3 regions of the Streptomyces sp. NPDC050422 genome follow, and region 2 is predicted to be linked to each of the others. Evidence: riboswitches for the same ligand, from Rfam matches in the RefSeq annotation. Region 2 holds a riboswitch; each other region holds the start of a gene.

Region 1 (3,267 bases), on a different contig from region 2:
CCGCGTCCCCCACGACGCACAGCTCGGCGGGGGCGTCCTCGGGGCCGGCCGGGCCGACCAGTTCCCGTACGAGGGTGTACTGGGCATGGTTGGTGTCCTGGTACTCGTCGACGAGGACGTGCCGGAAGCGGCGGCGGTAGTGCTCGGCGACGTCGGGGAACGCCTGGAGCAGGTGCACCGTCGTCATGATGATGTCGTCGAAGTCCAGCGCGTTGGCCTCGCGCAGCCGGGACTGGTACAGCGCGTAGGCCTGGGCGAGCGTCTTCTCGAAACCGTCGGCGGCCTGTCCGGCGAAGGTCTCCTCGTCGATCAGCTCGTTCTTCAGGTTCGACACCTTCGCCGTGAACGACTTCGGCGGGAAGCGCTTCGGGTCGAGGTCGAGATCGCGGCAGACCAGGGCCATGAGGCGCTTGGAGTCGGCGGCGTCGTAGATCGAGAACGAGGAGGTGAAGCCGAGCCGCTTCGACTCACGGCGCAGGATCCGTACGCACGCGCTGTGGAAGGTCATGACCCACATGGCGTTGGCCCGCGGTCCGACGAGCTGCTCGACGCGCTCCTTCATCTCGCCGGCGGCCTTGTTGGTGAAGGTGATCGCCAGGATCTGGCCCGGGTGCACCCCCCGCTCGGCCAGCAGGTGGGCGATGCGGTGGGTCAGCACGCGGGTCTTGCCCGAACCGGCGCCGGCGACGATGAGCAGCGGGGACCCGGCGTGCACGACGGCTGCGCGCTGCTCGGTGTTCAGCCCGTCGAGCAGCGCGGCCGCGTCGAGGACGGGGCGGTGGGCCCCGTCGCGGTAGTACGCGTCGCGGGGCGGCGGGGGCCCCTCGAAAACGCCCGCGAACAGGCCCTCCGGCACCGCTTCGGGTGCGGAGTCCTCGGGGGGCGGCGGGGGCCCTTCCTCCGTGTGCTGGAGGCCGGCCAGGAAACTGTCGTCAAAGAGGCTGCTCATCGCCTCCCGAGTCTAGGCGTGCGCACTGACACTCCGGGCCCGAGTGACCAACCACGCACTCACAGGGGGACACACAGAGCAAGCGGCGGACCGCACAGAGTGCGGGGATTCCGGCCCCGCCTGCCCCGCAGCACCCCGATCCGCAGAGGTCACGAAAATGTATCGGGCATATCGAACATCAACCTTCACAGCGGCACCATGAGTTGGCTAGCGTGCTCGTTCGGGCGGCCCGTACCCCCAGAGGCGATCCACGCCGAGCGGGCGTCCACGCCGAATCCGGGCTTCCCGTACGGGAGTCAGGAACCGGGGACCCACACGCATCACCGGGGTGAATCGGTCCGAATCCCCCCAGGACCGTAGGGCAGCCTTCCGTTCCGCCCGAACCCGACAGCTAACCCGGTAGGCGGTCCACGGAAGGAGATGCCGGCCTTGGCGTCGCATCGCAAACCGCGCACCCTGGTGCGCAGCACCGGCCCCGCCGTCGGGCTCACGACGGCCGCGCTGGCATCGGTGACCCTGCTGTCCACGCAGAGCGCACTGGCCGCCCCGGCCCCCAAGCCCAGCATCGAGGACGTACAGAAGAAGGTCGACGACCTCTACCGGCAGGCGGGCACCGCGACCCAGCAGTACAACCAGGCGAAGGAGGCGACGACCAAGCAGCGTTCCAAGGTGGACACGCTGCTGGACGACGTCGCCCAGCGCACCGAGAAAGTGAACGAGGCACGCAGGACGCTCGGCACGTACGCCGCCGCCCAGTACCGCGGCGGCGCCCTCGCCCCGACCGCCACTTTCTTCCTGGCCGACGACCCGCAGTCGTTCTTCGACCAGACCCACCTCATGGACCGGATGACCGAGCGCCAGACGCGCGCCGTGTCGGACTTCCGTACGCAGCAGGAGAAGGCGTCCAAGCAGCGGGCCGAGGCCGTGGCGAGCCTGGAGACGCTCACCGAGTCGCAGACGACGCTGCGCACCAGCAAGCGAGACGTCCAGACGAAGCTGTCCGAGGCCCGCGGCCTGCTGTCGAAGCTGACCGCCGAGGAGAAGGCGCGGCTGGCGGAGCTGGAGCGCAAGAAGGAGGCGGAGGCCAAGCGCAAGGCGGGGGAGCTGGCGAAGAAGCAGGCTGCCGCGAAGGCCGAGGCCGACCGCAAGGCCGATGAGGCCGCGAAGGAGTCCGGCAGCGGTACGGGGACGGGCACCGGAACCGGTACCGGCTCGGGTTCCGGTTCGGACACCGATGCCTCGACCAAGGCGGAGAAGGTCATGGCGTTCGCCAGGGCGCAGATCGGCAAGCCGTACGTCTGGGGGGCGACCGGCCCGGCCTCGTACGACTGCTCGGGGCTCACCCAGGCGGCCTGGAAGGCGGCCGGCGTCGACATACCGCGGACCACCTGGGACCAGGTGAACGTCGGCACCCGGGTCGCCACGGCGGATCTTCAGCCCGGGGACCTGGTCTTCTTCTACGACGACATCAGCCACGTCGGCATCTACAAGGGCGACGGCATGATGATCCACGCGCCGAAGCCGGGGGCGAACGTGCGCGAGGAGTCGATCTACTACATGCCGATCTACGGGAGCGTGCGGCCGGGCTAGAGCGGCTTCGGGCGACGAAAACGCCGCTGCCCGGACCCTCGGGGGGTCCGGGCAGCGGCGTTGCCGTCGGCTCAGGTCCAGAGCGTGGCGATGAAGATGTTGACGATCGTCAGTCCGCCGACCGCCGCGAAGAGGCCCTTGTCGGCCTTCTCGTCGTCGCGCTTGACGTAGACGATTCCAAGGATCACGACCAGGATCAGCAGCTTGATGCCGATCTTGATGTTGTTCACGGGGTGGTCGTCGGCCTGGTCGAGCCCGACCAGGGCGATTCCCGTGACCAGCATGGTCAGCGCGCCGTGCAGCATGGCCGGGACGAAGCGTGCCGTGCCCGCCCCCATCGCCTTCATCTGGGTGAGGAAACCGCCCAGCAGGCAGGCGATGCCGATGATGTGCAGGGCGACGAAGACATCAATGAGTACACGCATGGTTCCGCAGCCTAGCCGCGGCCATATCAGCACTCCGCAGCCAGGTGGGCCTTAGCGACCACTTGACCGCGAGATGCACCAATTGCCTGACTCTGATGCAATTTTTCCGATCGTTCGGCGACAACGCAACGCCAAATTCACACAATAGGCGTCATTACAACTCTTCCCCGTGTCCCGGGTTTAGCGTCCCTGCCAGGTGACCCGCACACCGCCGATCCGCACCCGGGCGGCGTTCCGGTCACCCCGCCGAGGTTCCGGCGGCGGGCCGCTCCCCCTGTTGGCGGCCCGCCACCGGGCCGGGCG
Region 2 (3,267 bases):
GGCGTAGGCGGGGTACGGGTCGGTGGCGAACTCCCAGGTGAAGAGTTCGGGTGGTGGCGGAGTGTCGTTCACGTGACGACGGTATAGGGCGCGCGTGCCACGGCCTGCACTGTGGCGAATCGCGGGGGATCCTGCCGATTTGCGGGGGCGTGGCGGGCTCGTCATGCGCGGACTGCGCACGCTTCCGGTGGAGTTCACGCCGGAACCGGCGCCCGGCAGAGGTGACACTCTGTCAACTCTGTGACTTTCACGTGATCTCTGCTGCATCGACTTGTGACATGCGTTCGAGTCCCGCTAGGTTCACCGTTCGACTCACCAGTCACTCGTCAGTCACACGGAAGGCATCCCCATGGGCTCCGCTAACGGCAGACACCGTCGCCCTCGGCAGGCACCCGCGATCATCGTCGCCGCAGGCGTGACCGGTTCGGCCATCGCCATCCCGCTGCTCGGCGCGGCAGGTGCGCACGCCGCCGACGCCTCGACCTGGGACCGGGTGGCCGAGTGCGAGAGCGGTGGCATGTGGAGCGCCGACCTCGGTAACGGCTACTACGGCGGCCTGCAGTTCTCGCAGGAGGTCTGGAAGTCGTACGGCGGCGAGTCGTACGCCGAACGCGCGGACCTCGCCAGCCGCTCGCAGCAGATCGCCGTGGCGGAGAAGGTCCTGGACGACCAGGGGCCGAAGGCGTGGCCGAGCTGTGCGGTCATCTCGGGCCTCGTCCCGGACAGCGGCCTTCCGGGTGTGGACCCGGGCAGCACTCCGTCCGTCGACCCCACCGGAAGCAGCGCGGACCCGTCCGCGAGCGCCGATCCCTCCGATCCCTCCGATCCCTCCGATCCCTCCGGGGACGCCGCCGCGTCGGACGACGCGTCACCGGAGGCGACTGCGACCCCGGCAGACGGTGCGAAGGGCGAGAGCGAGGAGCCGGACGCGTCCGCGTCCCCGTCGGCCACGCCGTCCGCCACACCCTCCACCACGCCCTCGGGCGACGCCTCCGGCGCCGAGGAGGGCCCCTCCGGGGGCCAGGAGAAGGCCGGCAAGCACCGCGGCGCGCCGGCTCCCGAGGAGACCCGGGGGAGCGGCAGTGACCGGGACGCGGGGCGGCATGCCTCGCGAGGTGACGGTGACGCACGCGACACCGGTGCCCCGGCTGCTGACGGCACGTACACCGTCCGGGCAGGCGACAACCTCTGGGCGATTGCTGATGCACAGAAGCTGCCCGGCGGGTGGACGGCTCTGTACGAGGCCAACAAAGCGGAGGTGGGATCCGACCCGGACCTCATCCTGCCTGGCCAGAGCCTCGATCTCGGCGTGAAGGCCGAATGAGCACAGTCTGATGATCAGCTGAGAACACCCCGAAAGCTGGGGTAGTTAAGAGGCCTATGTCCCACTTTTGACTAAGTGAGACATGGGTCTCTTTGCGTGAACTGGCGTGTCTTGTCCGGGAGGTCCCGCCGCATCCGTTCCCACCTGCGCAAATAGGGGTTCTTGGGATGCAAGGAAGGGCTGTTTATCCGGTATGTCCATCTTTGGATATGAGGGTTGGGTGTGTTTACGGTCGGAACCGCTCGCACCGCGGGCCCCGTCGATCGTCACGCCGAATCCTGCCGTCGGTCGAAGGGAACAGACGCGTAAAGCGCCGTAGGCAGGAGCGGGGGACCCAGGTAAGCGCCGGGCCCGATCGTCGCAAGACGCATCAGGACCGGCTTGGGGTGAAGTCGTGCGCAAGGACGTGCGACCGGGCAACTCACTTGGCCCGAACCCGACAGCTCACCTCGTAGGCGTCGGTGAGGAGAAGTCTCGATGCTGCTCAACCGCAAGGGCAACAAGCACCGTCGCCCGTCCAAGGCCGTCCGTATCGCCACGCTCGCCGGTGTCACCGGTGCCGCCATCGCCGTACCCCTGATGGGTGCGACCGGCGCGTCCGCCGCCTCCGTCTCCACGTGGGACGCCGTCGCCCAGTGCGAGTCCGGTGGCAACTGGTCCATCAACACCGGCAACGGCTACTACGGTGGCCTGCAGTTCTCGCAGTCCAGCTGGGCAGCCGCCGGCGGTACGCAGTACGCGGCCCGCGCCGACCTGGCCACCAAGTCGCAGCAGATCGCGGTCGCCGAGAAGCTCCTCGACATGCAGGGTCCGGGTGCCTGGTCCTGCGCCGGCGCCGGCAACCTGAGCAACGACGGTGTCGACCCGGGCGTCGACACCGGCTCCTCCGCCACCAAGACCGAGACCGCCCCCAAGGCCGAGTCCGCCCCGAAGCAGGAGGCGCCGGTCCAGAAGGCCGAGCCGAAGAAGGCCGAGCACACCGAGGCCCCCTCCACCAACCGCTCGGACCGCTCGACCGCCCCCAAGGCCGAGTCGAAGACCGTCACCACCCCGACCGGCAAGAAGGTCGAGAAGGGTGACGGCGAGTACAAGGTCGTCACCGGCGACTCCCTGAGCAAGATCGCCGCCGACCACAAGGTCAAGGGCGGCTGGGAGCAGATCTTCAAGCTGAACAAGGACATCATCTCGGACGCCGACCTGATCTACCCGGGTCAGCAGCTCCACCTGACGAAGTAGTCGCGATCTCTCCTCGCTGAACACTCCGGCCGCCCCGGCCCGGTGCGCACCTTCCCCCGTGCGGACCGGGCCGGGGTCGGCCGGTTTCTGCGTTGATCGTTCAACTGTTGTGGTTACTAGTCAGTAAATTTCCGGCCTTTTGCCCCGCTGTGCCTGCCCTTGGGTCCTTTTTCGTCCCAGGGGACGGGCGGTCGGCCGGTTGCGGCGGCCCGGCCGGTTAGGCTCTTGTCGCAAGGCCAAAGCGACCCTGCACCACCAGCGTCATATCCCAGAAGGAGATGCCTCGTGCCGTCCATCGACGTCGTCGTAGCCAGGGAAATCCTCGACTCCCGCGGAAACCCCACGGTCGAGGTCGAGGTCGGCCTCGACGACGGCAGCACGGGTCGTGCTGCCGTTCCGTCCGGCGCCTCCACCGGCGCGTTCGAGGCCATTGAGCTTCGCGACGGCGACCCCAACCGCTACCACGGCAAGGGCGTCGAGAAGGCCGTCCTCGCCGTGATCGAGCAGATCGGCCCGGAGCTCGTCGGCTACGACGCGACCGAGCAGCGGCTGATCGACCAGGCGATGTTCGACCTGGACGCCACGGAGAACAAGGGCTCGCTCGGCGCCAACGCCATCCTCGGCGTCTCGCTCGCCGTGGCCCACGCCGCGTCCGAGGCCTCGGACCTGCCGCTGTTCCGCTACCTCGGTGGCCCGAACGCGCACCT
Region 3 (3,267 bases), on a different contig from region 2:
GGTCGTCCTGAGTGCCGGAGGAGCGGGCAGCGCGGGCTACCGGCTGCTGGTGGCCGGGATCGGCGTCTCCACCTTCATCGGCGCGGTGGGCGACCTGATCATGTCGCGCGAGAACGACAACACGGCGGGCGGCGTGTTCCTCTGGGCCGTCGGCAGCCTCAACGGACGCGACTGGGACGCCGGTGTGCCGCTGGCCGTGGCCCTGCTGTTCCTCGTCCCGCTCTCGCTCGCGGCCGGGCACCGCCTGCAACTGCTGCGCTTCGGCGACGAGGTGGCGAGCTCCCTCGGCGTCGACCTGCGGCGCGTGCGTACCGTCGCGCTCGTCCTGGCCGTGCTGCTGGCGGGCACGGCGGTCGGGGTCGGCGGCCCCATCGCCTTCGTGGCCCTGGCGGCACCGATCCTCGCCCAGCGGCTGACCGGGCCCACCCGTGTCCCGGTCACCGGCTCGGCACTGACCGGAGCCGCGCTCATCGCCGCGGCCGACGCGATCGGACGCGTCGCCGCTCCGGTCGAACTGCCGGTAGGGGTCGTCACCAGCGTCCTCGGCGGCCCCTTCCTTCTGTGGGTACTGCTGCGGCCCGACCCGGCCGCCGGAAAGGCGTGAGCCGCACATGACCGAGAATCCGACCGGCGCGAAGGCGGCCTTCGAAGCGGGCAACGACGCGGGCTTCGAGACGGGCAACGACGCGGGCTTCGACGCCGGCCTCGAAGTCCGTGGCCTGCACGCCGGATACCCCGGCCGCCCCGTCGTCGAGAACGTCGACCTCAGCGTCCCCGCGGGACAGGTCGTCGCGATCGTCGGCCCCAACGGCTGCGGGAAGTCGACCCTGCTGCGGACCGTCGCCCGGCTCCACCGGCCCGAGACCGGCACGGTCCTGATCGGCGGCACCGACATCTGGGAGACCGGCCGGCGCAAGGCCGCGCACCATGTCGCGCTGCTGCCCCAGTTGCCGCGCGCCCCCGAGGCGGTCACCGTGGCCGGCCTGGTGCGCTACGGCCGCAGCCCGCACCAGGGGCTGCTGCGCCAGTGGTCGCGCGAGGACGAGCGGGCGGTACGCGACGCACTGGACGCCACCGGAACCACCGCGCTGGCCGCGGAGCGCGTCGACCGGCTGTCCGGCGGTCAGCGCCAGCGGTGCTGGCTCGCGATGGTCCTGGCCCAGCAGACCCCGGTCGTCCTGCTCGACGAACCGACCAGCGCCCTCGACCTCGGGCATGCCGTCGAGGTGCTGGAACTCGTCCGCGAGGTCGCGGCCACCGGCCGCACCGTCGTCATGGTCCAGCACGACCTCGCCGCCGCCGCCCGTTACGCCGACCTGCTCGTCGCCATGAAGGGCGGCCGCGTCATCGCCCGGGGCGCCCCCCGCGAGACGGTCGACGAGGCGCTGGTGAAGGAGCTGTACGCGCTGGACGCGGACATTCTTCCCGCCCCGGGCGACGGCTCACCGGTCGTGGTACCGCGCAGCCGTGCCGCGGTGGCGGCCCGGCCGACACTCGCACCGTATTGTCCTGATTAAGCGATTATTCGCATTAGTCGGAAATGCTCAACAGGGTCGCGTTTCTACCGGCCACAGGCTCGCAAAGCCACCAAAACGCCCCTTTCGGGCGCAGTGGCCAGCGTCACGTTTTCGACCCCTGACGCGGAACCGGAGGTGCCGGTTCCCTGATGCGCCAAGAAAGTTGACCCGCGTCGGTGTGACCGGTGTCGCACATTTCCTTTGATTGATCTTGCGCATCAATTGTGATCACGAATTCCGGGCTTGTTTCGCCCGGCCTTTCTCGCTTACGGTCGCCGTCAATCCGGATGGAACGCCGAATCCTGCCGCCGTCCGGTAACCCGACACCACTCACGTACGGCAGGAGCGGGGGACCCAGGTTTGACGCCGGTCCGGATTTCCGGAGCGGCTTGGGGTGAAGTCGCCATGTGCGACCGGGCATCTCCAGTCCGAACCCGACAGCTCACCTCGCAGGCGGCGGAGAGGAAAAGCGCCATGCCCATCAAGGGTCACCACCGTCGTTCCAAGTCCACCTCCCTGACCCGCGGTTTCATCGCCGTGAGCGCAGGCGGAGCCGTTCTCGCGCTCCCCCTGATCGCTGCCGGATCGGCCTCCGCCGCGCCGGTCAAGCCGGTCGTGGCAGAAAAGGCCGCAGCCTCGACTTCCGTTGCGGGCAAGGAAATTGCCGCACAGAAGGCCGAGTCCACCATCTATTCCGTGGTCTCCGGAGATTCGCTTTCCAAGATCGCCCGTGGGCATTCCCTCAGTGGCGGCTGGGAGCAGCTGTACAAGGACAACCGGAACGTGGTCGGCGGCAACCCCGACCTGATTCACCCGGGCCTGAAGCTGACCATCGGTGCCAAGTCCGCGGCCGCCGCCCCCAAGGCCGCGACCAAGAGCGAGTACAAGGCGGAGAACACGTCCGGCAGTGCCTCGCAGCCGTCGGCCGACCGATCCGACAGTGCCGACCGCGCCGACCGTTCCGAGCGGACGACGGCCACGCCCGTCGCCGAGGAGATCGCCGACACGACCCCCGCGCAGACCGAGACGACTCCGGCGCAGGCCGCGACGGCGTACACCGACGACCTCGACGGCTGGATCAAGGAGTCCCTCGCCGTCATGGCCGAGAACGGCATCCCCGGCACCTACGACAGCATCCACCGCAACATCCTGCGCGAGTCCTCGGGCAACCCGCAGATCGTCAACAACTGGGACTCGAACGCCGCGGCCGGCACCCCGTCCCAGGGCCTGCTCCAGGTCATCCAGCCCACGTTCGACGCTTTCCACGTGCCCGGCACCTCGCTGGACATCCTGGACCCCGTCGCCAACATCACCGCCGCGTGCAACTACGCGGCGGCCACGTACGGCTCGATCGACAACGTCTTCGGGGCCTACTGACCCCTTGCGGGTCCGCCCCCGGGCGGAGTCGTGAGCAGGGGCGGAAGGGGGCTGAACTGCTCCCTTCCGCCCCTTTTGCCGTGCCGTACAACCCTTGTGCCGCAGCGCCGGTCAAACAGGGCGTCGGGAAGGCAACGGGCCCTTCCCGGCGTCCCCCCGGCCCAGCGGTCTGTCCGGCCCGATCGGCCGGACCGGCCTCCCCGCCCGGTCATCCTTGAACCGAGGAGCCGCTCGTGCGCACCAACCGTTCCGCCGCCGTTGTCGCGGCCGCATTCCTCCTGATCGCAGGGGCCGCCATCGCCGCGCCCTCCGCCTACGCCGGCACCCCCGGCGGAACGCGCGCACACGACCGCAACACCGACTTCGACGGCGA

What was found. Region 2 has a riboswitch for cyclic di-AMP ahead of ACIBJG_RS32080 (transglycosylase family protein). Riboswitches for the same ligand answer to the same signal wherever they lie in the genome.
Region 1: it holds a riboswitch for cyclic di-AMP, as region 2 does, so the genes downstream of both, ACIBJG_RS13970 (NlpC/P60 family protein) here and ACIBJG_RS32080 (transglycosylase family protein) in region 2, are expected to answer to the same signal.
Region 3: it holds a riboswitch for cyclic di-AMP, as region 2 does, so the genes downstream of both, ACIBJG_RS10440 (transglycosylase SLT domain-containing protein) here and ACIBJG_RS32080 (transglycosylase family protein) in region 2, are expected to answer to the same signal.

What each region holds. Positions count from the first base shown of each region.
Region 1 covers NZ_JBITIE010000008.1:87,196-90,462, reverse strand. The annotation lists gene pcrA (DNA helicase PcrA) at 1-949, opposite strand, end outside; cyclic di-AMP (ydaO/yuaA leader) riboswitch at 1,208-1,371, shown strand; gene ACIBJG_RS13970 (NlpC/P60 family protein) at 1,370-2,539, shown strand; gene ACIBJG_RS13965 (hypothetical protein) at 2,611-2,964, opposite strand.
Region 2 covers NZ_JBITIE010000024.1:12,920-16,186, forward strand. The annotation lists gene ACIBJG_RS32070 (cytochrome P450) at 1-72, opposite strand, end outside; gene ACIBJG_RS32075 (transglycosylase family protein) at 350-1,324, shown strand; cyclic di-AMP (ydaO/yuaA leader) riboswitch at 1,626-1,797, shown strand; gene ACIBJG_RS32080 (transglycosylase family protein) at 1,802-2,560, shown strand; gene eno (phosphopyruvate hydratase) at 2,846-3,267, shown strand, end outside.
Region 3 covers NZ_JBITIE010000006.1:120,143-123,409, reverse strand. The annotation lists gene ACIBJG_RS10450 (FecCD family ABC transporter permease) at 1-604, shown strand, start outside; gene ACIBJG_RS10445 (ABC transporter ATP-binding protein) at 612-1,517, shown strand; cyclic di-AMP (ydaO/yuaA leader) riboswitch at 1,801-1,986, shown strand; gene ACIBJG_RS10440 (transglycosylase SLT domain-containing protein) at 1,992-2,894, shown strand; gene ACIBJG_RS10435 (esterase) at 3,128-3,267, shown strand, end outside.